Linked DNA regions of Prosthecobacter debontii. The main gene of each other region encodes a partner of the protein of the gene in region 3 in a complex. Links are inferred from orthologs where the notes say so. Each region holds a gene or a part of one and is shown on either strand. Other genes may lie near its edges.

Region 1 (4,921 bases), on a different replicon or contig from region 3:
GCCTTCTATCAAGAGCGTCATGTCGCTCTCTTCTCGTCGGTATCCGCTCCTTGAAAACGGACATAACCAAGCCGCTTTCGGAATCGCTGCATTTCGCGTCGCTTACGATAGGCCGGAGAAATGACCCCTCGCTTGTAGGTTTTGCGGATGATATCCCCATCAATTTAGGAGCGATCATGTGATATACGATCATTTTGATGGATAAAACAATTATAAAATCTTGAGTGAGTCTACTCAGACATCATCAAGCGAAGGACAATCACAGGATCGCTTAGGTACTGTCATTCACATTACCCCTCGCCTATCATGAAAACACTTCAAAATGACCCTCTCTCGGTCGATGGTAGCCCTTGCCTTCAAGGGCTTGTTCAGTCTTACACACTGAAATATTTGTTCGCTTTCTTATTAAGTTTAATCGCACTAGCGTCACCACCACCTGCACATGCAGATCCAACGCTTGATGATCTCGTCATCGTTGATGTGGGTCCAGATTCAGCCGAGGTGAAGGTCGAACTTCCGTCTCTCTTTATTGGCACGGTCAAACTGATCTACACCGATGAGGAAGGCACAACGAATGAAGTCGTTAAGCTCAACGTCAATGCACTCAACTTGGTCGACCTTACGCTGCCTATCCAAGTCACAGGCCTTGTCCCGGATACCGCCTACACTGTCCGCGCAGTGGCTACGGGCCTTTTGGGTACAGTCTACAATACCGCAGATGCGGTTCTTGAAACTCTGCCACTCGATGGCGACCCACTCCTCGACCTAGTGGCGGTGGAGGTAGGAACGGAGTCAGCAGAGTTGAACATTGAGTTACCAGAACTTTTTACGGGCACGGTGACTGTCGTTTACGAGGATGAAAACGGAAATGTGAACACGGAGGTGATCACCGACGTGGCCGGTCTAACCAGTCTGGACGTCAATCTGAATGATCTCCTTGCAGGCACCACTTATACTGTGCAGGCCTTAGTGGATGACCTCCTTGGGACGATCACTGAAACGGTAACTATCATTGTGGACACACTCCCACTACCAGCTACTGAAGCACCTGAGGCGGTCACCACCACGGCCACGAACATCACCACCACCAGTGCGACCTTGAACGGGACAGTCGATCCCAACCAGTCTTTAACCGTCTATTATTTCGAGTATGGCAAATCTACCGCCTACAGTAGCAGCACGCTCCCCGCTCCCCTCGTCGCGGGTGACAGCCCGGTGGCAGTTCCAGGTCCGATCAGTGGTCTGACGCCCAACACACTCTACCACTTCCGCATCGTCGCCACCAACAACGCTGGCACCAGCCGTGGCAGCGATGCCACTTTCACTACAGAGGCAGTGCCACCCAACACTCCTAACACAGCGCCTGTGGCATCGGATGACTTCATGTATCCCCAAGGAAACGCCACCTCCGTCGCAGTGCTGGACAACGACACCGATGCGGAGGGCGATCCCCTCACCATCTCAGAATTCACCCAGGGCACGAGCGGCACTGTGACGACGGGTCCCGACAACACGTTGGTTTACACGCCGGGACGTAATTATCGGGGGACAGATTCCTTCACCTATACCATCACAGATGGTGAGTTCAGTGATACAGCCACTGTTTACGTCCAGGACTACTACCAAGCCACCACCGGTATCTACAACGGTCTTGTCTCCAACACGACTCCGACGAATCGCAACACGGGTGTTCTTACATTGAAGGTCAACAAACGCAGCTCTTACACCGGCGTGCTTCAACTTGGCGGCCTGAGATATCGTTTTAAAGGTGCCTTTGACCCTTCCGGCAATTCGGTCGTTAATGTCAATCGATCCAAGCTTACGCCAGTCAACATCAGCCTCCATCTCAATCCTTTCCGTGGAGCAGTGGAAGGCACGATCCTGGTGGATAATTTCAGTTCGACTACTGTAGCGAAACGCTGCCCCTATAACATCAAGTCTAACCAGACTGCACACTACGGCCGCTACAATGCTGTGCTGAATCCCGCCGTCGGCCCCAATGTGCCGTTAGGCAACGGTTACATGGTCTTCAGTATAGGCAAGACCGGAGGGGTCCGCGTATCTGCCAGACTGAGTGACAATCGCCCATTTACCACCTCAGCTTATCTCGCGGCAGACGGCACCTTCCCTCTCTACAATGGCATCTATCCAGCCAATTTCAGCGAACGTGGCAGCTTGGGTGGCCTAGTCACCTTGGAAAATCCTGCCACGGCAGGCAACGGCAGCCTGACGGCCAGTAGCACTCTACGGTGGTACAAGCCCCCTCAGAGATCGGGCTTGTATGCTTCTGGTTTTACTGCCGACGTGGATCTAACAGGGTCTCGCTATGGAAAACCTGTCACTGGAACTCGTGTCTTCCAGGTGGACAATAGCAATGGTCAAGTGAAGGTGACTATCACAGATGGTAACCTGAGTTCCCCGATTTCTGCCACCTTCATCTGGGCCACGAACAATAAATTGGTCGCCACGGGTCCAAATCCGGGAAATGTGCAGATCAAGATATCACCAAGCACTGGGGCATTCTCAGGTAGGTTTGTAGACCCAGGTACTGGGCTAAAGAGGAGCTTTCGAGGGGTGATCACTCAGCGGCAAAAATATGGCAGCGCCCTATTCCAGGGCTTCACTCACACTGGCACTGTCACCCTTTCTGAAAGTGGCTTCGAACCTAACTGAATCTTCGACACTCCAACAATTCGTTAATTCCTGCATAAACCAAACGGCGCAGTCCTAGCGGGCTGCGCCGTTTTTTTGAATACTTTGCTGTGAACGTTAACGTCTTGAACAAACAATCGTTAACACGCCCATCTTACCCTTTCATCCCTTCCTGGCGGAGGAAGTTCTCCACCCAGGTGATGTCATACTGGCCGTTTTGAAAGTCACTGGTGGTCAGCACTTTGCTCTGGAGAGGGATCGTGGTCTTGATGCCCTCCACCACGAACTCACCCAAAGCACGGCGCATGCGACGAATCGCGATGTCTCGCGTAGCCCCCGTGACGATGAGCTTGGCGATCATCGAATCATAGTAAGGAGGCACTTCGTAACCGGAATAGACGTGCGTGTCTACGCGCACGCCACGACCACCGGAGGTATACCACAGATTGATGCGGCCTGGGCTGGGGGCAAAGTTACGGGACGGGTCTTCAGCATTGATACGGCACTCGATGGAGTGACCGCGTGCGGTTGCATTCAACACGTGTTCACTTAGAGGCAGGCCTGCAGCGATGCGGATCTGCTCCTTGATGAGGTCACAACCATAAACTTCTTCCGTGATCGGGTGCTCAACCTGGATACGGGTATTCATCTCCATGAAGTAGAAATCTTCACCCTTGTTATCCACGAGGTATTCGATGGTGCCACAGTTTTCGTAACCGATCTCTTTGCAGATCTTCACGGTGGCGTCGCCCATACGCTTACGCAGGCTGTCGGACATTTTCGGGCTGGGACATTCCTCAATGATCTTCTGGTTGCGGCGCTGCATGGAACAGTCGCGCTCACCCAAATGGACCACGTTGCCATGGCTATCCGCCACCACCTGGAACTCAATGTGGTGAGGCTTCTCGACGAGCTTTTCCATGTACATGGAGCCGTCACCGAAGCACTTCAGAGCTTCCAAAGAAGCAGCTTGGAAACTGGAAATCAAAGTCGCTTCATTGAGCACCGGACGCATGCCACGACCACCGCCACCGGCGCTGGCCTTGATGATCACAGGATAACCAATTTTACGTGCCCACTCGATGGCTTCCTCTTCGGAAGTGATGAGACCTTCAGAGCCTGGAGTCACTGGCACACCCGCCGCACGGGCGGTGGCACGAGCCACGTTCTTGTCCCCCATCATGGAGATCACGCGGGAGCTAGGCCCAATGAACTTGATTTTGCACTGTTCGCACACGTCGGCGAACTCGGCCTTTTCAGACAGGAAGCCATAACCAGGGTGGATAGCATCCACGTTAGCGATCTCAGCGGCGCTGATGATACGGCTGATTTTCAGATAGCTTTCCGTGCTGGGACCAGGCCCAATACAGATGGCTTCATCGGCCAAGTGGACGTGCATGGAATCCACATCTGCCTCGGAATACACAGCGACGGTTTTAACATCAAGTTCTTTACAGGCGCGAATGATGCGGACGGCGATCTCACCACGGTTGGCGACGAGGACTTTGCGGAACATGCGGGTGCGGGAGGGAAAGAGAGAGGGTGCTTAATTGAGACGATTGACGCCCTGACTGCCTGACCATCAAGTGGCTCAAGCAGTCAAGAGTAAGCTCACAGGTTGTCTTAGACCTTCAGCTCAAACAGGGGCTGACCGTATTGCACGGGCTTGCCATCCTCCACCAGAATGCGGGCAATGGTGCCACGCATCTCGGCTTTGATTTCATTCATCACCTTCATGGCTTCAATGATGCAGACATTGCTGTTTTCATCCACTGAGTCACCGATGTTGGCGAAAGGCTTCTCACCAGGAGCAGCGGAGCGGTAGAAAGTACCCACCATCGGGCTGTTGATCGTCGGACCGGCAGGCTCCGAAGCAGCAGGAGCTGAAGCGGCGGGGGCAGCACCTGCTACAGGCACCGGAGCGGCGGCGACTGGAGCCGCCAAGGCCATCGGGGCGGCGGCAGAAGCCATCGGCAGATTTTTCAGCAGCTCTTTAGCCGCCTGGAAGTCAGAGCCGCGGCGCAGCTCCACTTTCGATCCTTGGGTTTCGAAATTGAAATACGTGAGATCGTTCTCGGCCATCAGGGCCACGATCTGTTTGATCTGCTTCAGGTCCAAAGCTGTGGCCTCCTTGTCGTTTGATTTTGTGTCGTCCATTAATGGGATGTGAGTGCGATTGGCGGTGATGAGGTTAGCCCCTCTCACTCGCGTGGCAAGAATAAAGAGAATCCGTGTTTTACGGACGACGACGTGGGCCTTTTTTTGCAGG
Region 2 (7,185 bases), on a different replicon or contig from region 3:
TCACACACGCAGCATTGTAATCAGCGTGGTGGGAGAAAAGTAACCCTTCATTCCACCTATGGGCGCTCAGATTGAGGCTCTTTAACCGTGTTTACGGTTGAAGCTGGAGACGACCTTTTGCACCTCGCGTTTCACCGCCTTCTCCTTCAGGTCCTCGCGCTGGTCGCCCTTGGTTTTGCCTTTACCGACTCCGATCTCGACCTTCACGTGCGAGCCTTTCCAATAGGCCCTCAGGACAGGCAGGGCTAGGCCCTTTTGATCGGTCTGGACGAACAGCTTTAAGATCTCCCGCTTATGCAGGAGGAGACGTCGGGTGCGTCGAGGTTCATGCTGGCTGAAGCTGGCCTTTTCATAGATCTGCACATCCATGTTGTAGAGCCAGACTTGGCCACGCTCGACTCGCGCAAAGGCGTCACTGATGTTCAGCTTACCGAGGCGGATTGATTTGACCTCCGTGCCTCGGAGTTCCACCCCCGCTTCGTAGCGCTCAAGGATGTGAAAATCCCGGAGCGCTTTGCGATTGGTGGCAATTTCGTCGGACATAGCCGGGTGACGGCTAGGTGTTTCCCTGCCGACGGAATTGAAAGATTAAAGTTCGGATGGGTTGAACTGCTCAACCTTGATCTTGCCTTGGATGATCTCCAGCAAGGCGACATCGGCCTCACGCATGCCTGGACGACGGTCCACCAGAGGGGCACGTCCGGACGTCAGTTGCTTTACCCGCTTCGATACCATGTTGATCAGGATCGGTGGGTCTTTGACAATAAGGGCGGCTTGTTCGACGAGTTCGGCTTTCATCAGGGAATGCGGTTTGGCCTCCCACCCTGTTTGAATACAGAGGGGAGGCTGACTGTAGGAGAGGTTCGCGGTCTGGCAAGCGGGAATTTTAGCCCTCTTAACTTCAGGCCAATAGGCTGCGGATTTCCTCCAAGGCTTGCTTGGTGCGCTTGATCCCCTCGATTTCCGTATGCTTCGAGCCTTCGTATTCGATGCCGATGTAGCCTTTGTAGCCTGCTTTGACGACGATTTCGATGAGTCGCTGATAATCCAGCGTCATCTCGCGGCCTTCGCGGCGGTCTTCGGTGTAGAATTTTCCAGCTCCGGTATCCCAGTCATAGGCCTTGGCACTGACGGCCTGCTTCACCCATGGCATGAATTCGCGAACTCCTTTGTAAGGGTTATACAGTTCGCCTTTATTTCGGTCCGTGTAGAAGTTGCCCAGATCTGGCAGGATGCCCACGCGGGCATGATCTGCCATTTTCATGACGCCAGTCAGCCACAAACCGTTGCTGGACAGGCCGCCATGGTTCTCGACCACGACGTAGAGACCCCGCTTGTCACCTTCAACACAAAGAGCATGCAGACCTGCCGCGGCGTGCTTCATCTGCTCGTCATAGCTCAGCTTCGGATCGCTAGCGGCATTGACCCGGATGCTGTGGCAGCCCAAATGAGCGGCGGCGTCCAGCCACTTGAGGTGGTTTTCCACGGTCTTGGCGCGCTTCGCATCATCGGGATCACCGAGATTGCCTTCACGGTCCACCATGATGAGCAGGCCTTTCACGCCTTCACCTTCCTGGCGCTTTTTCATTTCATCCAGATAGGCTTTGTCTTGGGCCTTATCGGCAAACATCTGGTTCACATACTCCACGCCATCAATGCCCAGGCTGCGAGCGATTTTGCAGAAGTCCAGGTGCTCCAGAGGCTCAGCACCTTCACGCTTGAACATGCCTTTGTTCAGGGACCACTCCGCCAGAGAGATCTTGAAAAGCGGCTCGGCATCAGCAGCGCGGACTCCGGCGGCGGAAGCGGCGAAGGCAGCGGAAACCATCTGGAGGAAATGACGGCGTGTGGGGGATGGGGTAGTCATGGTTTTTGGGAAGTGCCAGTTCAACCGAGACGAAGAGTTCTGGCAATCTCTTTCGTTTTACAGCCCACATTCCACCCCATTTCCGGCACAAAAAAGGCCCTGCACTTTTCATGCAGAGCCCAATTGAAACAGGGACTTCGGCTGCCTCAGTTCTCCGTGTATTTGCCCAGAGCGCGGAATTTCTGATACCGCGCTTCGAGCAACTCGCTGACTGAAAGTTTTTCCAAGTCGGCAATGGCATTCAGCACGGCATCTTTCAGGGCCATCGCTGCCACGTAGTGGTCATTGTGTGCTCCGCCTGCAGGCTCAGGCACGACACCATCAATGATGCCCAATTTGGAAAGATCCTGAGCACTGAGTTTCAGAGCAGCTGCCGCTTCGGGAGCATGTTCACGATGCTTCCACAAAATGGCGGCGCATCCTTCAGGGCTGATAACGCTGTAGTAGGCGTTTTCCATCATCAGCACGCGGTCGGCGATGCCGATACCCAAGGCCCCACCCGACCCCCCTTCCCCAATCACCACGGCCACGACGGGTGTGCGCAGGGTCATCATCTCACGCAGGTTAAAGGCGATGGCTTCAGCAATGTTACGCTCTTCCGCCCCGATGCCTGGGAAGGCTCCTGGGGTATCGATCAGAGTGACGATGGGCAGACCAAATTTCTCCGCCATGCGCATGAGGCGCAGCGCCTTACGATAGCCTTCCGGATGAGCGCTGCCAAAGTTGCGCAGCAGGTTTTCCTTCGTATCTCGGCCTTTTTGGTGACCGATCACGACGACTCTACGGCCGCCCCAAGTCGCAAAACCCGCAGGCATGGCGTGGTCGTCACCAATGTGGCGATCCCCGTGCAATTCGGTAAAGTCTTCACAGCAATGCTTCACATAGTCCAGCATAAAGGGACGATTCGTGTGACGAGAGATTTGCACGCGCTGCCAGGGGTTGAGGTTGTTGTGAATATCCCGCAGCATGGATTCCGCTTTCTTTTCCATGTCGGCGATCTGAGCAGCCAGTTTATCGCTCGGTTTGGTGGCGAGCTTCTTTTTGGCCTCCTCAATCTCTTCGCGGAGTTTGATGACAGGCTTTTCGAATTCCAGGACGTGTTTCATGAGACAAGGATAAGATTAACGGACGAAATAAAGCTTGGAGCCGTTATACACCAGAGCAAACATTTCCTCCAGGTCCTCGCGGGCGAGGAAGACTCCAGATTCAGGCGCGACCTCCAGCTCAGGCACTGCAGATGCAGGGTGTCCTGGTGTAGGGGATGGCACAGAGGGTGCCTTGACCACCGGAAGAGTGCGTAAAACCACCCCGGTGCGGCTGGCGGGCAACCACTTTTCAGCTTCTGAATAACGCGGATCCGTGGACAACACAGGTTTTCCATCAGCGACAGCGGATTTTCCTTTAATCTCCATGTCCGCAGGAATTCGCACTGCGGAGGGCAGACGGATGTCGAGGGCTTTATACTCCTTAAAAAAGAACTCCTTTTCCCCCGCTTTACGAAAGAGGGCCACCGTTTTATCGGAGACGTCCACCTTAATGCTGAAATTCAGCGGTAGAATGGTGAGGTGATCGCCCGGCTGAAGCACGGTGCCCATAAGGCCGTTCAGACGGATCAGCATGTCAATGGTCGTCCCCTGCTTGGTTGCGATCAAGGCCAGAGAGTCTCCTGGCTGCACGATATAATCCTTTTTCCCGGCCTTGGACTCCGCTGAAAAAAGCTGATCCATGTTAATATCACCGATGATGCGCTTCGCTTCGACACAAGTCGGCGAATCCGGGAACTGCTGGATCAACTTAAACAAACCATCCCGCCCCGCCTCAATTTTGCCTTCACGAATCAAATCGACTGCCGCATCGAAACGCTTGGCCCCAGGATCGATACGCGGTAAATCGCTCTTTTTGATCGTGGCGATTTCGTCACGGATCCGACGATCCGGCTTTAAGATCTTGTCATAAATATAGTAGGCCGCCGCCATGCTACCCAGGGTGATTCCCAGGACGATGAGAAAGAGCAATACTTTGAGTTGCGCCTTGGCCATAGGTGGGGGGCGGCGATCAGTCGAGAAGACCGCGCCGCTTAAAGTCGAAAAGGTTAATCTTCTGGGACTTCTCGATCATTTCCACCGTGAATTTCAAGAGGCAGATCTCCCAGGCATCGTCCACGCCAGCAATCACTGCCCGCATGGGATTACCAGAAATCCGAATATCCTCCATCAATTTGCCGCAAACCGCTTCCATCGGTTCATGGACGACATCTTCAGTCATATCGTCCATTTTAAATCTGAAGCCATATTTCAGAATGGCCAGGCGATGCAGGTTTTCTTTCAAAAACTCGCCAAACGCAGCGCCTTGGGGGCCAAACCCGTCAAAATCAAAATCCGCCGTCGCAGCGGGATCCGGGCGCAAAATCATTGGCTTCTCAGCCGTGATCTTCCCTTGTCGAATCCGCGACGTATTGACGCTGTCCATCAGCTCGGACACGAGCTGGAACTCAAACTGGGTCGTGCCAAAGGTGTCGATGCGCCGGTCAGGCTCATGCAGCACCTGAGTATTCTCCAGGGCGTATTGGATGTCATACTCCGAATGCATTGGGGGATTGGTCAGCATAAAGCACAACCCGTTCAGGGCGAATGATTTCTCATTTTCTGACAGAAAACCTGTTCACTTGTGCTAAGGCGACCGCGAGGTTGCCGATTATTCCTCACAATGATCGTCCAATAGCCTGCGGAGATTTTTTTCCGTACCGAAGAGCAGCAATATATCCCCCTCCTCGAAAATACGGGTGGGATCAGGCACGCCGATAATCTTGTCCACCACAGGCGCGGACCCTGTGAATCCCGAGATGGGTTTATGCCGCAGCACCGTCACCAGATTCAGGTCGTATCGTGACCGCAGCCCTGCCTCTTGGAGGGTCTTACCGATCAATCCAACCGGCACCTTGACCTCGGCAATTTCATGCCCCTTTCCGACAGCCAAGCTATTGCGCACATCGGGGGTCTTCAAGGTTCGCGCCAGCCATGCAGCCGCCATGGCCTCAGGGATGAGCAGTTCATCGATCTTCAGCAGCTTCAGCAAGCGTGCATGCAGAGGATTGATGATGCGGCTGATGATCCGCTTTGCTCCGACCTGTTGGACATTTGCCGCAATGGAAAGCGCGGCTTCAAAGTCCTTGCCCACCGCCAAGATGATCGCATCGCAATCCGAGACAGGAATGTCTTTGAAAACGTTAATGTCGGAACAATCTGCGGTGAGAAGGAATTCCACCTCGTCCTTCATCGCCTCGATGTGAGCTGGATCATTATCCACGCCAATGACCTCATGCCCATCCCGAATGAGATGGCGGGCCAGATGGGTACCGAAAGTGCCGAGACCGATGATGCAGAAGCGCATGATAACAAGCGGGTTGAAGTCGTTTAGAGAAGGAGAATATCCTCGGTGGGGTATTGCAGCGGGCGACGCCGGGTCGCCGGAACGAGGGAGGTCAGCAAAGTCATGAGGCCGATACGCCCGACGAACATATTCACGATAAGCAAGCCTTTAGCCCCATCACTTAGCTCAGGTGTCAGATTCAAACTCAGCCCCACAGTGGCAAAAGCACTGACCAACTCGAAGATCAAACTGGCCCCTTCCACTCGGGGTTCGAGTTGACGTAAGATCGCCAGATTGACGAAGAGCCATGCGGTCGTCAAAACCAGAACCACGAGCGCCCTCGGTCCTAGCATATCTGGCAAACGACGCCGGAAGAGAATCAACTGCGGGAACATGCGCAGTTGATTCCAGAGGTGCAAAGCTGCGACCGCAAAGACCGTTGTTCTCATCCCTCCAGCAGTGCCGCCAGGAGAACCTCCGATCAGCATCAGCAAAATTAAAATCTGTGCTGTTACCGGCCCAATACCGCCCATGTCCACGGTATTAAAACCCGCTGTGCGAGCTGTCGCCGAAAAGAACCAAGCGGTGATCCAACGCCCACCATTTTCTTGGCCTTTAAAGAGCAGGTATTCGCTGACGCCCATCGCTAGCGCACCGCCGACCAGCAGGATGAGAGTCACGGTCAAAACGAGACGGGTATGAACACGCAGCCTCACTCTGGGGCTCGCAGGATTTTGCAGTCTCTGGAAGCGCGCTTGGAACCATAACAGCAAGTCACGAATGACGAGCGAGCCCATCCCTCCCAGGATGATCAGCAGAGAGATGCAAGCCTGGAGCGAGACATTTCCCCGCACCCAAGAATCCGCCAAACCATCGGGCAAGGTAGAAAAGCCCGCGTTACAAAAGGCCGAAATGGAGTGGAACACGGCCTGGAAGGCCCGCTCAGTGACGCCATGATCGCTGGGTAAGGCTCCATAGATCCAAACAGCACCGAGCAACTCCGAACTAAGTGTGAAGAGAATGATGAACCGTAAAGCGTGAGACACATGGGCCAGATGCTTCTCGGAAATCATCTCCCCCAAACACTGGCGATCATACATGGACATGCCATGAAACAACATCGTGCTGAGATAGAACGTGATCGTCATGATGCCCAAGCCCCCTATTTGGATCAGAGCTAAAAGGATGATCTGCCCCGTGGGTGTGAAAAAGTGGGCTGTATTTTCCACGGCCAAACCCGTGACACAGACGGTACTCGTGCTGGTGAACAGGGCATCCAGCCAAGAGAAATGCTCCCCTGCAGCAATGGCGCGCGGGAGCTTTAAAAGCAATGTGCCAATGCCGATGATGAGAGCAAAGCTTCCGATCAAAAGCCATCCAGGCCGGATTCTCAATGCCGTCAATCGGGCTTGATGCTTCAAAGCTCTCAAGCTGAGAGAGCAAAAAATCGCCCCCTGAACAGCCACATAAAACAAAAGTGATACTTTGTTATACGCACCCGCTTCGGGATCAGTCAGCAGCAACAACCCCATCATCACCAGAGCCCCGACAGCAACGCTCACATGCAGTCCGGATGCTCGAAGGTAAAGCCGCCGATTCCGACTCCGCAGCCAATTAATCCCCTGCTCCAGAGCAAACAAAAGCGTCAGAGCAACCGTTCCCCAGCGGAGTTGATGCGTCGCCTTTCCGACAAACCCAACCTCCCCCACCATGAGGGCGACGGCCACAAACCAAAGCACTTGGGCAAACCAACGAGGAAAACGTGCAACCGACGCACTTTCGTCTTGGGAAAATGAAGGAAAAGGAGATAAGGCCAAGGCAGCTTTAGGCTAAAACGAAAACCCAGGGGGTCAAGGCGCTGTCTAGTCACTGATCTCGATCCCTGTAGCGATTCTTTGCTCCGCCAATTCCGCTGCCGCTTGGCTGCGAGCGTGGATTCTCAACAGGGT
Region 3 (8,303 bases):
AATCGCAATGAACGAATGCAGCTTGGTTATACTGCCCGAAATCGCGTCGTCAAACATCGTGGCAGCTTGTGCTAAGGTGGATGGACAAAGACGCTTTTGCTCCTCTTTATTCCAATATTGCAATAAAAAGCTGTATCATCCGTTAATCCTCACTCTCTGTCGCTTCAATCACCATGAATCCACCAGTCATACGCACTCCTGAACGCCGGGCTGAGATCGCTTGGTTCTCGGCTTTATGCGGAGACGATTACGAGTATTTGGGTGTGCCTGACGGTCGCTTGCGCAGCAATTATGAGCATTGCGGGAGTCTCGTGAAGCGCGCCGACGAGCATGGCTTCCAAAACATCCTCCTGCCGTCAGGATGGATTGTAGGGCAGGATGCGCTCACCTTTGCAGCGGCCATGGCACCTCAAACACGGCAGATCAATCAACTCGTAGCCCTGCGGATGGGGGAAGTTTGGCCGCCCATGCTGGCAAGAGCGATTGCCACCGTGGATCACATAGCTCAGGGGCGCCTCTGCCTGAACATCATTTCCTCCGACATGCCAGGGCAAAAGGAGAGCAATGAAGTGCGCTATGCGCGCAGCAGCGAAATCATTCAAATCCTGCAAAAGCTCTGGACGACGGATGGACCGTTCGAGTGGAAAGGTGCGCACTATCAGTTTTCCCTGCCGAACTGCGAAGCGGCTAAGCCCTATCAACAGAACGGCGGGCCGCTGCTTTACTTTGGGGGTATTTCACCCATCGCTCAGGATCTATGTGCCAAACATTGTGATGTTTTCTTGATGTGGCCAGAGACCGAAGATCGGTTGGCGGAGACGATGCGGGGTATGTCTGAAAAAGCGGCCTCCTACGGGCGCACCCTGGATTTTGGGTTACGCATTCATGTCATCGTTCGCGAGACGGAAGCTGAGGCTCGTGCAGCGGCGGATAAACTGATTTCAAAACTCGATTTAGAGAAAGGCCAAGAGATCAAAAATCGATCCATGGATAGCCAGAGTGCAGGGGTTTTGAGGCAAGATGAGCTTCGCTCGAAGAGCAAAGATCTTTTCATTGAGGATCATGTCTGGTCAGGCATCGGGCTCGCGCGCAGCGGCTGCGGAAGCGCCATTGTAGGAGATCCCGATCAGGTCTTGGCGAAGCTCAACCGCTACATGGACATGGGCATGCGTGCCTTCATCTTGAGCGGTTATCCTCACCTGGATGAGTGCGATCTTTTTGCCCGATATGTCTTGCCAAAACTGCCGACTTGTCGGCTGAATGAAGTCCAAAGTCGGCGGGTTTCGAACCCTGCGACTCCTCTTACCACGGCTCCCCGTCATTGATTTTATGTCTGCCCCTGTTCGTTTTGCCCTCGCAGGTTTCGGTGCCTGGGGGAAGCTTCATGCTCAGTCCATTGCTGGTAACCCCGACACCAAGATCGTTGCGATCACCGCTCCCTCCGAGGCTTCGCGGATTGAGGCTCAGTCGCTTTACCCCGAAGCTCAGATCTTCGCGGACGCAGTCGAGATGATCGCTCAAATAGACTTTGATATTCTCGATATTGTGACTCCGAGTTACACGCATCGGGAGATCGCGGTCGCGGCGATGAGCCGAGGCAAACATGTGCTTTTGGAAAAGCCCATGGCCATCACTTTGGAAGACTGTAAAGCGATCGTGGCTGCTGCTCGTGAGTATGGCGTGCATCTGGCGGTAGGACATGAACTCCGGCTTTCTTCTCAATGGGGGGAGATCAAGAAGATCATTGAGCGTGGCACCATTGGGGATCCCCAGTATGTGCTCGTCGAATTATTGCGGAAGCCTTATCGGCTGGGCGCTAGCGGCTGGCGCTATGATCAGAGTCGAGTGGGGAGTTGGGTCTTGGAGGAACCAATCCACTTTTTTGATCTGGCTCGCTGGTATCTTGAAGGCAGCGGCGATCCCGTGGAGCTGTATGCTTATGGCAATTCACGCGATCCTTCGCGGCCCGAACTCTTCGATAACTTCAGTGCCATGTTCAAGTATGCCAACGGCAGTTATGCAGTGGTTTCCCAGACGCTCGCTGCTTTTGAGCATCATCAGACGGTCAAAGTCAGTGGCACGAAAGGAGCTCTGTGGGCTGGCTGGAGTGGAGCCTTGGATCGGACCCTGGAGCCGAGTTATTTCCTCAAAGTGTTCGACGGCGAAAATCTGGAGGAAGTGAAAATCGAAAAGCACAGTGGAGAGGTCTTCGAGCTCCGAGAGGAGATCGCTCAATGTGTGGAAATGGTCCGCACAGGCAAAGCTCCGATCGCGACCGGGCAAGACGGTTTGTGGTCGGCTGGGCTATGCCTGGTTGCCGAGGAATCCATTCGCCAAAAGCAACCGCTTCCTGTCGGTGAGTTGTTGAAGTTTTAACCCAACCTAAAGTATGACAACGCGCCGTAGTTTCATGACGTCTGCTTCTGTCGCTGCTGTTTCAGCAGCGACTCATGCCTTTGCGGCTCCTTCGGATGGAGATATTAAAATCGCTCTGATCGGCTGTGGCGGCCGGGGAACAGGGGCTTGTAATCAGGCCCTCAGTGCAGGTTCGACTGTCAAGCTGGTGGCCTTAGTGGACCCCCTGGAGGGGAAGGCTCAAGCCGCCTTGGACATCTTGAAACAAAAGCATGAGGGGCAGATTGATGTGTCGCCCGACCAAGTCTTTACCGATTTTCAAGACTACAAGAAAGCCTTTGATTTGGCGGATGTGGTCTTGATCACGACGCCACCGGGGCCACGGCCTTTCTTATTTGAGCAGGCGATCAAGGCGGGTAAACATGTCTTCATGGAAAAGCCTGTCGCCACAGATGCGGCGGGTGTTCGGCGTGTCTTAGCTGCAGCACAGGTTGCCAAGGAAAAGAAGCTGAATGTCTGTGTGGGATTTCAGCGTCGTTATGATCCGGGTTACATGGATGTGATCCAGCGCATTCACAACGGTGAAATCGGTGATCTCGTTCATGGTCGTGTTTATTGGAATGGCACCTCTCGCCCAGGCTTCCCTCGTGAACCGGGGGAAAGTGAACTGCATTACCAGATTCGTAACTGGTATTTCTTCACTTGGATGAGTGGTGACCACATCCTCGAGCAGCACTGCCATAATCTGGATGTAGCCAACTGGGTGATGCAGGGCAAAATGCCGATCAAAGCCGTGGGGCACGGAGGGCGTGAGGTGCGCAAAGCGCGCGAGAACGGCACCATCTTCGATCATCACACGGTTGAATTTGAGTATGAAAACGGCATGCGTATTCTCAGCCAGTGCTGCCAGATCGGCGGCAAATGCGCACGCGATGTGAGTGAACATTTTCATGGCACCAAAGGAGTGGCAGACCTGGGCAACGGAGGAAAATTCAGCATCAATGGTCAGCCTCCTGGCGGGAAGCGTAGTCGCACCAAGGAAGACCCGTATCAACTGGAGCACGATGCCTTCTTTGAAAACATCCGCACGGGCAAGGTGCGGATTGATGCCGAATACGCTGCTCACAGCACCCTGATGGGTGTCATGGGGCGAATGGCGAGTTACACGGGGCAAGTCATCACCTGGGCACAAGCGCTGAACTCCCAAGAAATCCTGGTGCCCGATGACCTCACTTGGCAGACCGAACCGCCCGTGAAGCCAGATGCTGATGGATGGTATCCTGTGGCGATTCCAGGCACGACTCTGCCGATCTGATAAATATGAGGGCCGAATCTCCTTCCACCAAATGGTATGCAGGCGTCACTCGTTATCAGTGGCTGGTGCTTATTGTCGCTTCTCTGGGCTGGATCTTCGATGCGTTTGAAGGTCAGCTTTACAACATTACTCGGGCGGACATGCTGCCTGAGTTGCTACGAGTTGAGGCTGCAGACCCTGTTGTCAAACTGTGGGGAGAGCGATTCCTGGGGATCTTCTTGATCGGTGGAACGCTCGGTGGCTGGATCTTCAGCTCACTGGCGGATCGATGGGGGAGAAATCCGGTGATGGCTATGACCATCCTTTGTTATTCTCTTTTTTCAGGGTTAACAGCGTTTGCGACCGAGGTCTGGCAGGTTGGGGTGTTGCGTTTTCTGGTGGCAATGGGTGTTGGTGGCGAGTGGGCCGTAGGGGCAGCCTTGGTGGCGGAGGTCTTTCCTAAGCAGGCGCGTGAACGTGCCAGTGGTATCTTTCATGCGACGAGTGTGGCAGGGCTCTGGCTGGCCGCAGCCGCAGGGCTGATGGTGGGGACGCAATGGCGCACCGCGTATTTGATCGGTGTGGTGCCGGCTCTTCTCGTGTTGTGGGTGCGCATCAGCATCAAAGAACCAGAGTCCTGGAAACAGGCGAAGGAGACCAAGGCTGAACGCATGGGGAGTTTCAGTGAATTGTTAGGCACGCCTCTGTGGCGCTCCCGTGCGATCTTTGGCGCTCTCTTGGCCATGGTGGGTCTCGCCACTTTTTGGGGCGTGGTCGTGGCAGGGCAAGATATCGCGGCAGACTTACTCAAACGCTTGGGTGACCCGGACGTGGCGAGTAAATCCAAGGTGGCCTTCGGTTTCATTCAGACGGCTGGTGCGGGGCTAGGCATGTTGGCTTTCGGCCCCCTCAGTGCGCGCTGGGGACGTCGGCGAACCTTTGCCATCATGCATCTCGCGGCTCTGATCATGACACCGATCATCTGCTGGCTGCCTTCTTACTTGATGAGCTATGGCTTATTGCTCTGCCTGCTGCCGCTGTTTGGCTTTTTCGCACAGGGAATCCATGCGGGTTATGCGGTCTATTTTCCCGAGCTGTTTCCCACCCACCTGCGCGCAACCGGAGCGGGATTCTGTTTCAACACGGGCCGTATTCTGGCGGCACCTGTGCTGATCTGGTTGTCAGCCTATATGAAGTCCACTTTCGATCTCAGGCTTGCCATCACCTATCTAGGTGGGTTGTTCCTGTTCGGCTTGGTGTTCTTGGCCTTTCTCCCAGAGACCAAGGGACAGGACCTCCCTGAGTGAGGATCATGTGAACCGACTGAGGGGCTGCTTATTGGGCTGCGGTGGTCTTTACCACGTCGCGGGCTAGCTTCAGCATTTCGCCACCGTGTTCCATGAGGAGAGACTTTTCTTTCTCCGATTTTGAGGCGGTAGACGCCGGCAGCGGCGTGCTGGGGGCACCGCTGGGATTGTAGGCTTTGATGTCTGGCAGGGGAATGGTTTTACCCGTGGCTGCATCCGTCGTCGTCGGTGCTGTCGAAGCGGGTGCTGGAGGCGGTTTGGGGGCCGCAGGGGGAGATTTGGCAGGGTCGTCCTTGGCGGCTTTGTTGGTGGGCACGAGGTGATCCTTATTCGGAGCTGCGGCCTCATTGCCGTTAGGGGGGCTCGTTGTTGGAGGTGATGGTGGTGTAGACGCAGGTGGGGGCGGTGCAGTGGAGTTGGGTTGCGCCGGATTCGTCGCCGCAGGAGGCGGTGTATTGTTAGCGGGCGTAGTCGCAGTGGCAGGGCTTCCGGCTGGAGGAGTCGAAGTCGTAGCGGTCACCTCGGGTTTGGTCTGATACTTCACGGCTTGATACAGCAGATTGTAGTTATGCCGGATTGCCGCAGGGAAGGACACTCGTCCAGGTTCCACGACCTTTTCTCGCAGGAGTTTGGAAGACAGATCAGCCACCAAGTCTGTGCCCACCTTGACCGCGCGATCAATCTGGGGAGCGGCTACCGAGGTGGTGGCAGAGGCGCCCCCCTTGATGAGTTCGCTGGTGATGGTGCGTCCCTGTAGGGCAAGGCTGCTTTGGGCTGAGACGAGGTCACCATTTGGGGCAAAGCTTAACTCCAGGCTGGCATGGTCATCGGAAGCGAAGAAGCCGCGGCAGTGGTCGATACGCACCGAGACGAAGATGCCACCATCAGGAGAGGGGGAAACCTCTGGCTGGTAGGTGCGATAGTCCGCTTCAGACATTTCATACTCGGCAGCCTTGCCTTTACGTGCCAGCCACCCCCCGAGGCTTTTGCCGAAGGCTTCGATATCAACGACAACCTCGGCATGAGCGGAAGCCATTGTTCCTGCCAGAGTGATGAGGAGAAGGGAGCGATTCATCAGAGTCATAGGACATCAACGGGAATCGTTTTTAAACTGTTTCCGAATGCCAGTTATTCAAGGCGTTTCACCCTTTCCGCTAATCCGCAATGACATTGTGGGACAGAAAAAATCCACCGGGGGCTGCCATTGGCATGTCCACGGTGGATCGAATAGTCCGAGAAAGAAGCGGATTAGGCTGCTGCAGGAGCTGTGGTCTTGGTCACATAGCGGAGCAGACCCGCGATCTTCGAGCGCATGTCTTTGCGTTCGATGATCATGTCCACGAGGCCGTGCTGCATCATGAATTCTGCCGTCTGGAAGCCTGGTGGCAGATCAGCGTGGGTGGTTTCCTTCACCACACGAGGGCCTGCGAAGCCGATCATGCACTTCGGCTCGGCAATGATGACGTCACCCAGGGTCGCAAAGCTGGCGGTGACGCCGCCGGTCGTTGGATGCGTGAGGATGGAGAAGTAGGGCAGACGGGCTTCGGCATGGCGTGCCAGCGCTCCGCTGGTCTTCGCCATCTGCATCAGGCTGAGAATGCCCTCGTGCATACGAGCCCCACCGGAGGCGGAGAAGACGAGGACAGGTTTGCCTTCGGCAGTCGCGGTTTCAATGGCACGAGTGATCTTTTCGCCCACCACACTCCCCATGCTGGCACCGAGGAAGCGGAAATCCATGATGGCGAGCAATACGGGGATGCCTTCAATGTTAGCCCGTCCTGTGACGACGGCTTCTTTAAGACCGGTCTTGTTTTGGTAGGCTTTCACCTTGTCCACGTATCCTTTGAAGCCCAGGGCATCCACGGAGTCGAGTTGGAGGTCCATTTCTTCGAAAGTCCCTTCATCGACGAGGCTGGTGATACGCTCTCCACTGCTGATGGTGAAGTGGTAACCACAGTTGGTACAGACACGCAGGTTTTTGGCTAGGGTTTGCTCGAAGAGACTCTCTCCACAGGATGGGCATTTCGTCCACAGCCCTTCGGGCATGTCCTGCTTCTTTTCACCAAATTCGTTAACAGAGCGCTTTTTGAAAAATCCCATGATCGTTTGTTGTCGGTCCATCCCTTTACCATTCGGACGTCCTTCCCTCCCCGGATGGCTACCGCGGGAAGGTCGGCGGAGACATCCCGCAGACCGGAAGGGCGACCGGCAGGTTGCCGGGCGTGGGGCCGATACTAACCACGGGCTGCGGTAATCACCACCACTTTTTCAGCCCCTCCCTCTCGCTTCAGGATTTTTGCACACTCATGAGCCGTGGCGCCGGTCGTTAAGACGTCATCCACCAGAAAAATTTTTCGCCCGCGAAGGTCGGGCAGTCTGAACCAGGGAAGCGAACGGCGTAGCGAAAACGCTTTCCGGAGATTGGCAAGGCGTCGGTGCCGCTCCAGCCGTGTTTGAGTGCGAGTCATGACGCGACGCCTCAGGATTTGGGCGGTCGGGATGTGAGTGCTTTTGGACAGTAAGCGGCAAAGCTCCCAACTTTGGTTGAATCCCCGTTTCACTTGTCGTGTCCAGTGCAGGGGCACGGGCACGAGCAGCCATTGAAGGAGGTCTTCATCGGCCAATCGGGGGTCGGTGAGGGCGTGTTGAAGTACATCCACCAGGGCGGCACGCAGGGAAAGATCCTTCCCATATTTGAAGCTGTGAATCATCTCCCGTAGCGGCCCCTCCGCTTTAAAGCCAGAGCAGGCGAAGTCGAAAGCGATGCGACGACCCTGGCAGTTGGAGCAGCGGAAAACGCTGGTCGCGGGACCGGCGAAAGGCTCGCCGCAGACGGAGCAATAGGGAGGCTCGATGGGGGTGAGTTCGTCTTGGCAGGATGGGCAGATCCATGCCGCCAATCCCCGCCGGGGCGCTTGTGCGGGCAGAAGTTCATCGCAATGACGGCAGACCCGGGGATACAAGGCATCGAGGAAGCCTTGAGAAACCCGATGCCAAAGACTTGAAGCTTGCGAGAAACCAGACCCTTGATCGCGCATGGCGGTGAATGATGGGATGAAGCGTGGGAAGTGACAACGGCAAAAGGTGTTAACGAGAGAGAGTCATAGTTGCCATCTTCCTTAACGCCTGCCTAACTTGTCCATGATGAAACTGCTGCTGAGGATTTTAGCCGGAATGCTGCTGACCACGCCTCTCCTAGCGGTGGAGTTGGTGGGACCACCTGAGGTGAAAGCCTTTGAAGACAGGGCGATCCTCTCCTGGAAAACGGACGTGGCCTGTGGCACGCGCGTGAACTACGGATTTGCGGCTGATAAACTCGACCAAAAAGTCGAGGGCGGAGTGTCTAG
Region 4 (2,896 bases), on a different replicon or contig from region 3:
CGGAATAGACGTGCGTGTCTACGCGCACGCCACGACCACCGGAGGTATACCACAGATTGATGCGGCCTGGGCTGGGGGCAAAGTTACGGGACGGGTCTTCAGCATTGATACGGCACTCGATGGAGTGACCGCGTGCGGTTGCATTCAACACGTGTTCACTTAGAGGCAGGCCTGCAGCGATGCGGATCTGCTCCTTGATGAGGTCACAACCATAAACTTCTTCCGTGATCGGGTGCTCAACCTGGATACGGGTATTCATCTCCATGAAGTAGAAATCTTCACCCTTGTTATCCACGAGGTATTCGATGGTGCCACAGTTTTCGTAACCGATCTCTTTGCAGATCTTCACGGTGGCGTCGCCCATACGCTTACGCAGGCTGTCGGACATTTTCGGGCTGGGACATTCCTCAATGATCTTCTGGTTGCGGCGCTGCATGGAACAGTCGCGCTCACCCAAATGGACCACGTTGCCATGGCTATCCGCCACCACCTGGAACTCAATGTGGTGAGGCTTCTCGACGAGCTTTTCCATGTACATGGAGCCGTCACCGAAGCACTTCAGAGCTTCCAAAGAAGCAGCTTGGAAACTGGAAATCAAAGTCGCTTCATTGAGCACCGGACGCATGCCACGACCACCGCCACCGGCGCTGGCCTTGATGATCACAGGATAACCAATTTTACGTGCCCACTCGATGGCTTCCTCTTCGGAAGTGATGAGACCTTCAGAGCCTGGAGTCACTGGCACACCCGCCGCACGGGCGGTGGCACGAGCCACGTTCTTGTCCCCCATCATGGAGATCACGCGGGAGCTAGGCCCAATGAACTTGATTTTGCACTGTTCGCACACGTCGGCGAACTCGGCCTTTTCAGACAGGAAGCCATAACCAGGGTGGATAGCATCCACGTTAGCGATCTCAGCGGCGCTGATGATACGGCTGATTTTCAGATAGCTTTCCGTGCTGGGACCAGGCCCAATACAGATGGCTTCATCGGCCAAGTGGACGTGCATGGAATCCACATCTGCCTCGGAATACACAGCGACGGTTTTAACATCAAGTTCTTTACAGGCGCGAATGATGCGGACGGCGATCTCACCACGGTTGGCGACGAGGACTTTGCGGAACATGCGGGTGCGGGAGGGAAAGAGAGAGGGTGCTTAATTGAGACGATTGACGCCCTGACTGCCTGACCATCAAGTGGCTCAAGCAGTCAAGAGTAAGCTCACAGGTTGTCTTAGACCTTCAGCTCAAACAGGGGCTGACCGTATTGCACGGGCTTGCCATCCTCCACCAGAATGCGGGCAATGGTGCCACGCATCTCGGCTTTGATTTCATTCATCACCTTCATGGCTTCAATGATGCAGACATTGCTGTTTTCATCCACTGAGTCACCGATGTTGGCGAAAGGCTTCTCACCAGGAGCAGCGGAGCGGTAGAAAGTACCCACCATCGGGCTGTTGATCGTCGGACCGGCAGGCTCCGAAGCAGCAGGAGCTGAAGCGGCGGGGGCAGCACCTGCTACAGGCACCGGAGCGGCGGCGACTGGAGCCGCCAAGGCCATCGGGGCGGCGGCAGAAGCCATCGGCAGATTTTTCAGCAGCTCTTTAGCCGCCTGGAAGTCAGAGCCGCGGCGCAGCTCCACTTTCGATCCTTGGGTTTCGAAATTGAAATACGTGAGATCGTTCTCGGCCATCAGGGCCACGATCTGTTTGATCTGCTTCAGGTCCAAAGCTGTGGCCTCCTTGTCGTTTGATTTTGTGTCGTCCATTAATGGGATGTGAGTGCGATTGGCGGTGATGAGGTTAGCCCCTCTCACTCGCGTGGCAAGAATAAAGAGAATCCGTGTTTTACGGACGACGACGTGGGCCTTTTTTTGCAGGCGGGCGGGTATTTCCTCCAGCCCGAGGTCCTCGACCTGCCGAATCCGCCCGACCGGAACTTGATTTTCCACTGCCAGAGCGGCCACGTGGACCACCTTCGCTTTTGGCAAAGCGAGCACGTGCGCCACCGGCTCTAGGGCGTTCCTCGTCGTCACCACGAGCAGGCCTACGGCCGCTGGTTCTTGGACGACGCTCTTCATCGTCACCGCGGCTCGGTCGGCCACGTCCGCTTGATCTCGGACGACGCTCTTCATCGTCACCGCGGCTCGGTCGGCCACGTCCGCTTGATCTCGGACGACGCTCTTCATCGTCACCGCGGCTCGGTCGGCCACGTCCGCTTGATCTCGGACGACGCTCTTCGTCGTCACTGCGGCTCGGTTTAGCCCGCTCGCTACGGCCACGCCCGCGTTCATGGTCAGGCTTGGAACTCAGTCGTGGGCGACGAGCAGTAAAAGACGCCTCACCCTCGTCATCTTGGGGGCGAGTCGGCTTTTCAGCGCTGGCTACACGAGGCTTCTCAGCACGCGGTGCGCGACCTGTGGCCCCTTCTTTAGAAAAGAAGCGTTGAACCTCGGTCTCGGTGAGCTGCTTCCAGCCGCCTTTTTGCAAATTCTTAAGCTCCAGCCAACCGATGCGGGTGCGGGTCAGACGCTCGACTTCGAAGCCCAATTGATAAAACATCAGGCGGATTTGTCGTTTCAGACCCTGCTTCAGGACCACATGAGCACGATACTCAGTGATCATCCATGCACGCTCAGCCTTGGCATGACCTTCTTCGGTCAGCATACCTTTGACCAGCTTAGCCATGGTGGCTTGGTCCATGGCCTTATCCACGATCACCTCATATTCCTTCTCGGCTCCCATGCTGGGGTGGATGAGTCGGTGGGAGAGCTCGCCGCGATTGGTCATCAGCAGCAGACCTTCACTGTCTTTGTCCAGACGTCCCACATGGTGGAGGGACTGAAATTGCTTGGGCAGCAAGGAGTAGATCGTCATGCGATCTTTCTCATCACTTCG

What was found.
Region 1: the proteins of accD (region 3) and accC are in contact, whole or in part, in a solved structure (PDB 8UXZ), measured with the Escherichia coli proteins. The link is inferred for Prosthecobacter debontii from one-to-one orthologs.
Region 2: the proteins of accD (region 3) and B5D61_RS22625 are in contact, whole or in part, in a solved structure (PDB 8UXZ), measured with the Escherichia coli proteins. The link is inferred for Prosthecobacter debontii from one-to-one orthologs.
Region 4: the proteins of accD (region 3) and accB are in contact, whole or in part, in a solved structure (PDB 8UXZ), measured with the Escherichia coli proteins. The link is inferred for Prosthecobacter debontii from one-to-one orthologs.

What each region holds. Positions count from the first base shown.
Region 1 is NZ_FUYE01000003.1:17,068-21,988, forward strand. Bases 1,988-4,921 are described here. They hold accC (acetyl-CoA carboxylase biotin carboxylase subunit), read right to left. Parts: upstream 4,169-4,921; coding sequence 2,807-4,168; downstream 1,988-2,806. Other genes in these bases: B5D61_RS04875 (Ig-like domain-containing protein), read left to right, coding at 1,988-2,673; accB (acetyl-CoA carboxylase biotin carboxyl carrier protein), read right to left, coding at 4,276-4,809; B5D61_RS04890 (pseudouridine synthase), read right to left, coding at 4,889-4,921. Outside these bases: more of B5D61_RS04875, read left to right, coding at 307-1,987. UniProt on the Escherichia coli protein: This protein is a component of the acetyl coenzyme A carboxylase complex; first, biotin carboxylase catalyzes the carboxylation of the carrier protein and then the transcarboxylase transfers the carboxyl group to form malonyl-CoA.
Region 2 is NZ_FUYE01000021.1:103,429-110,613, reverse strand. The notes cover bases 994-3,846. They hold B5D61_RS22625 (acetyl-CoA carboxylase carboxyltransferase subunit alpha), read right to left. Parts: upstream 2,974-3,846; coding sequence 2,014-2,973; downstream 994-2,013. Other genes in these bases: B5D61_RS22620 (LysM peptidoglycan-binding domain-containing protein), read right to left, coding at 2,989-3,846; B5D61_RS22630 (sugar phosphate isomerase/epimerase family protein), read right to left, coding at 994-1,867. Also shown: B5D61_RS22645 (secondary thiamine-phosphate synthase enzyme YjbQ), read left to right, coding at 1-43; SsrA-binding protein SmpB, read right to left, coding at 82-543; B5D61_RS22635 (DNA-directed RNA polymerase subunit omega), read right to left, coding at 589-798; more of B5D61_RS22630, read right to left, coding at 902-993; more of B5D61_RS22620, read right to left, coding at 3,847-3,906; B5D61_RS22615 (hypothetical protein), read right to left, coding at 3,923-4,411; B5D61_RS22610 (potassium channel family protein), read right to left, coding at 4,562-5,257; B5D61_RS22605 (TrkH family potassium uptake protein), read right to left, coding at 5,281-6,963; B5D61_RS22600 (thymidine phosphorylase), read right to left, coding at 7,099-7,185. UniProt on the Escherichia coli protein: Component of the acetyl coenzyme A carboxylase (ACC) complex. First, biotin carboxylase catalyzes the carboxylation of biotin on its carrier protein (BCCP) and then the CO(2) group is transferred by the carboxyltransferase to acetyl-CoA to form malonyl-CoA.
Region 3 is NZ_FUYE01000002.1:331,224-339,526, reverse strand. Bases 5,131-7,990 are described here. They hold accD (acetyl-CoA carboxylase, carboxyltransferase subunit beta), read right to left. Parts: upstream 7,057-7,990; coding sequence 6,205-7,056; downstream 5,131-6,204. Other genes in these bases: B5D61_RS03710 (ComFC family protein), read right to left, coding at 7,191-7,990; B5D61_RS03720 (hypothetical protein), read right to left, coding at 5,131-6,031. In the rest of the region: B5D61_RS03740 (LLM class flavin-dependent oxidoreductase), read left to right, coding at 174-1,325; B5D61_RS03735 (Gfo/Idh/MocA family protein), read left to right, coding at 1,330-2,376; B5D61_RS03730 (Gfo/Idh/MocA family protein), read left to right, coding at 2,411-3,670; B5D61_RS03725 (MFS transporter), read left to right, coding at 3,676-4,956; more of B5D61_RS03720, read right to left, coding at 4,985-5,130; more of B5D61_RS03710, read right to left, coding at 7,991-7,994; B5D61_RS03705 (hypothetical protein), read left to right, coding at 8,098-8,303.
Region 4 is NZ_FUYE01000003.1:20,110-23,005, forward strand. It holds accB (acetyl-CoA carboxylase biotin carboxyl carrier protein), read right to left. Parts: upstream 1,768-2,896; coding sequence 1,234-1,767; downstream 1-1,233. Other genes in the region: accC (acetyl-CoA carboxylase biotin carboxylase subunit), read right to left, coding at 1-1,126; B5D61_RS04890 (pseudouridine synthase), read right to left, coding at 1,847-2,896. UniProt on the Escherichia coli protein: This protein is a component of the acetyl coenzyme A carboxylase complex; first, biotin carboxylase catalyzes the carboxylation of the carrier protein and then the transcarboxylase transfers the carboxyl group to form malonyl-CoA.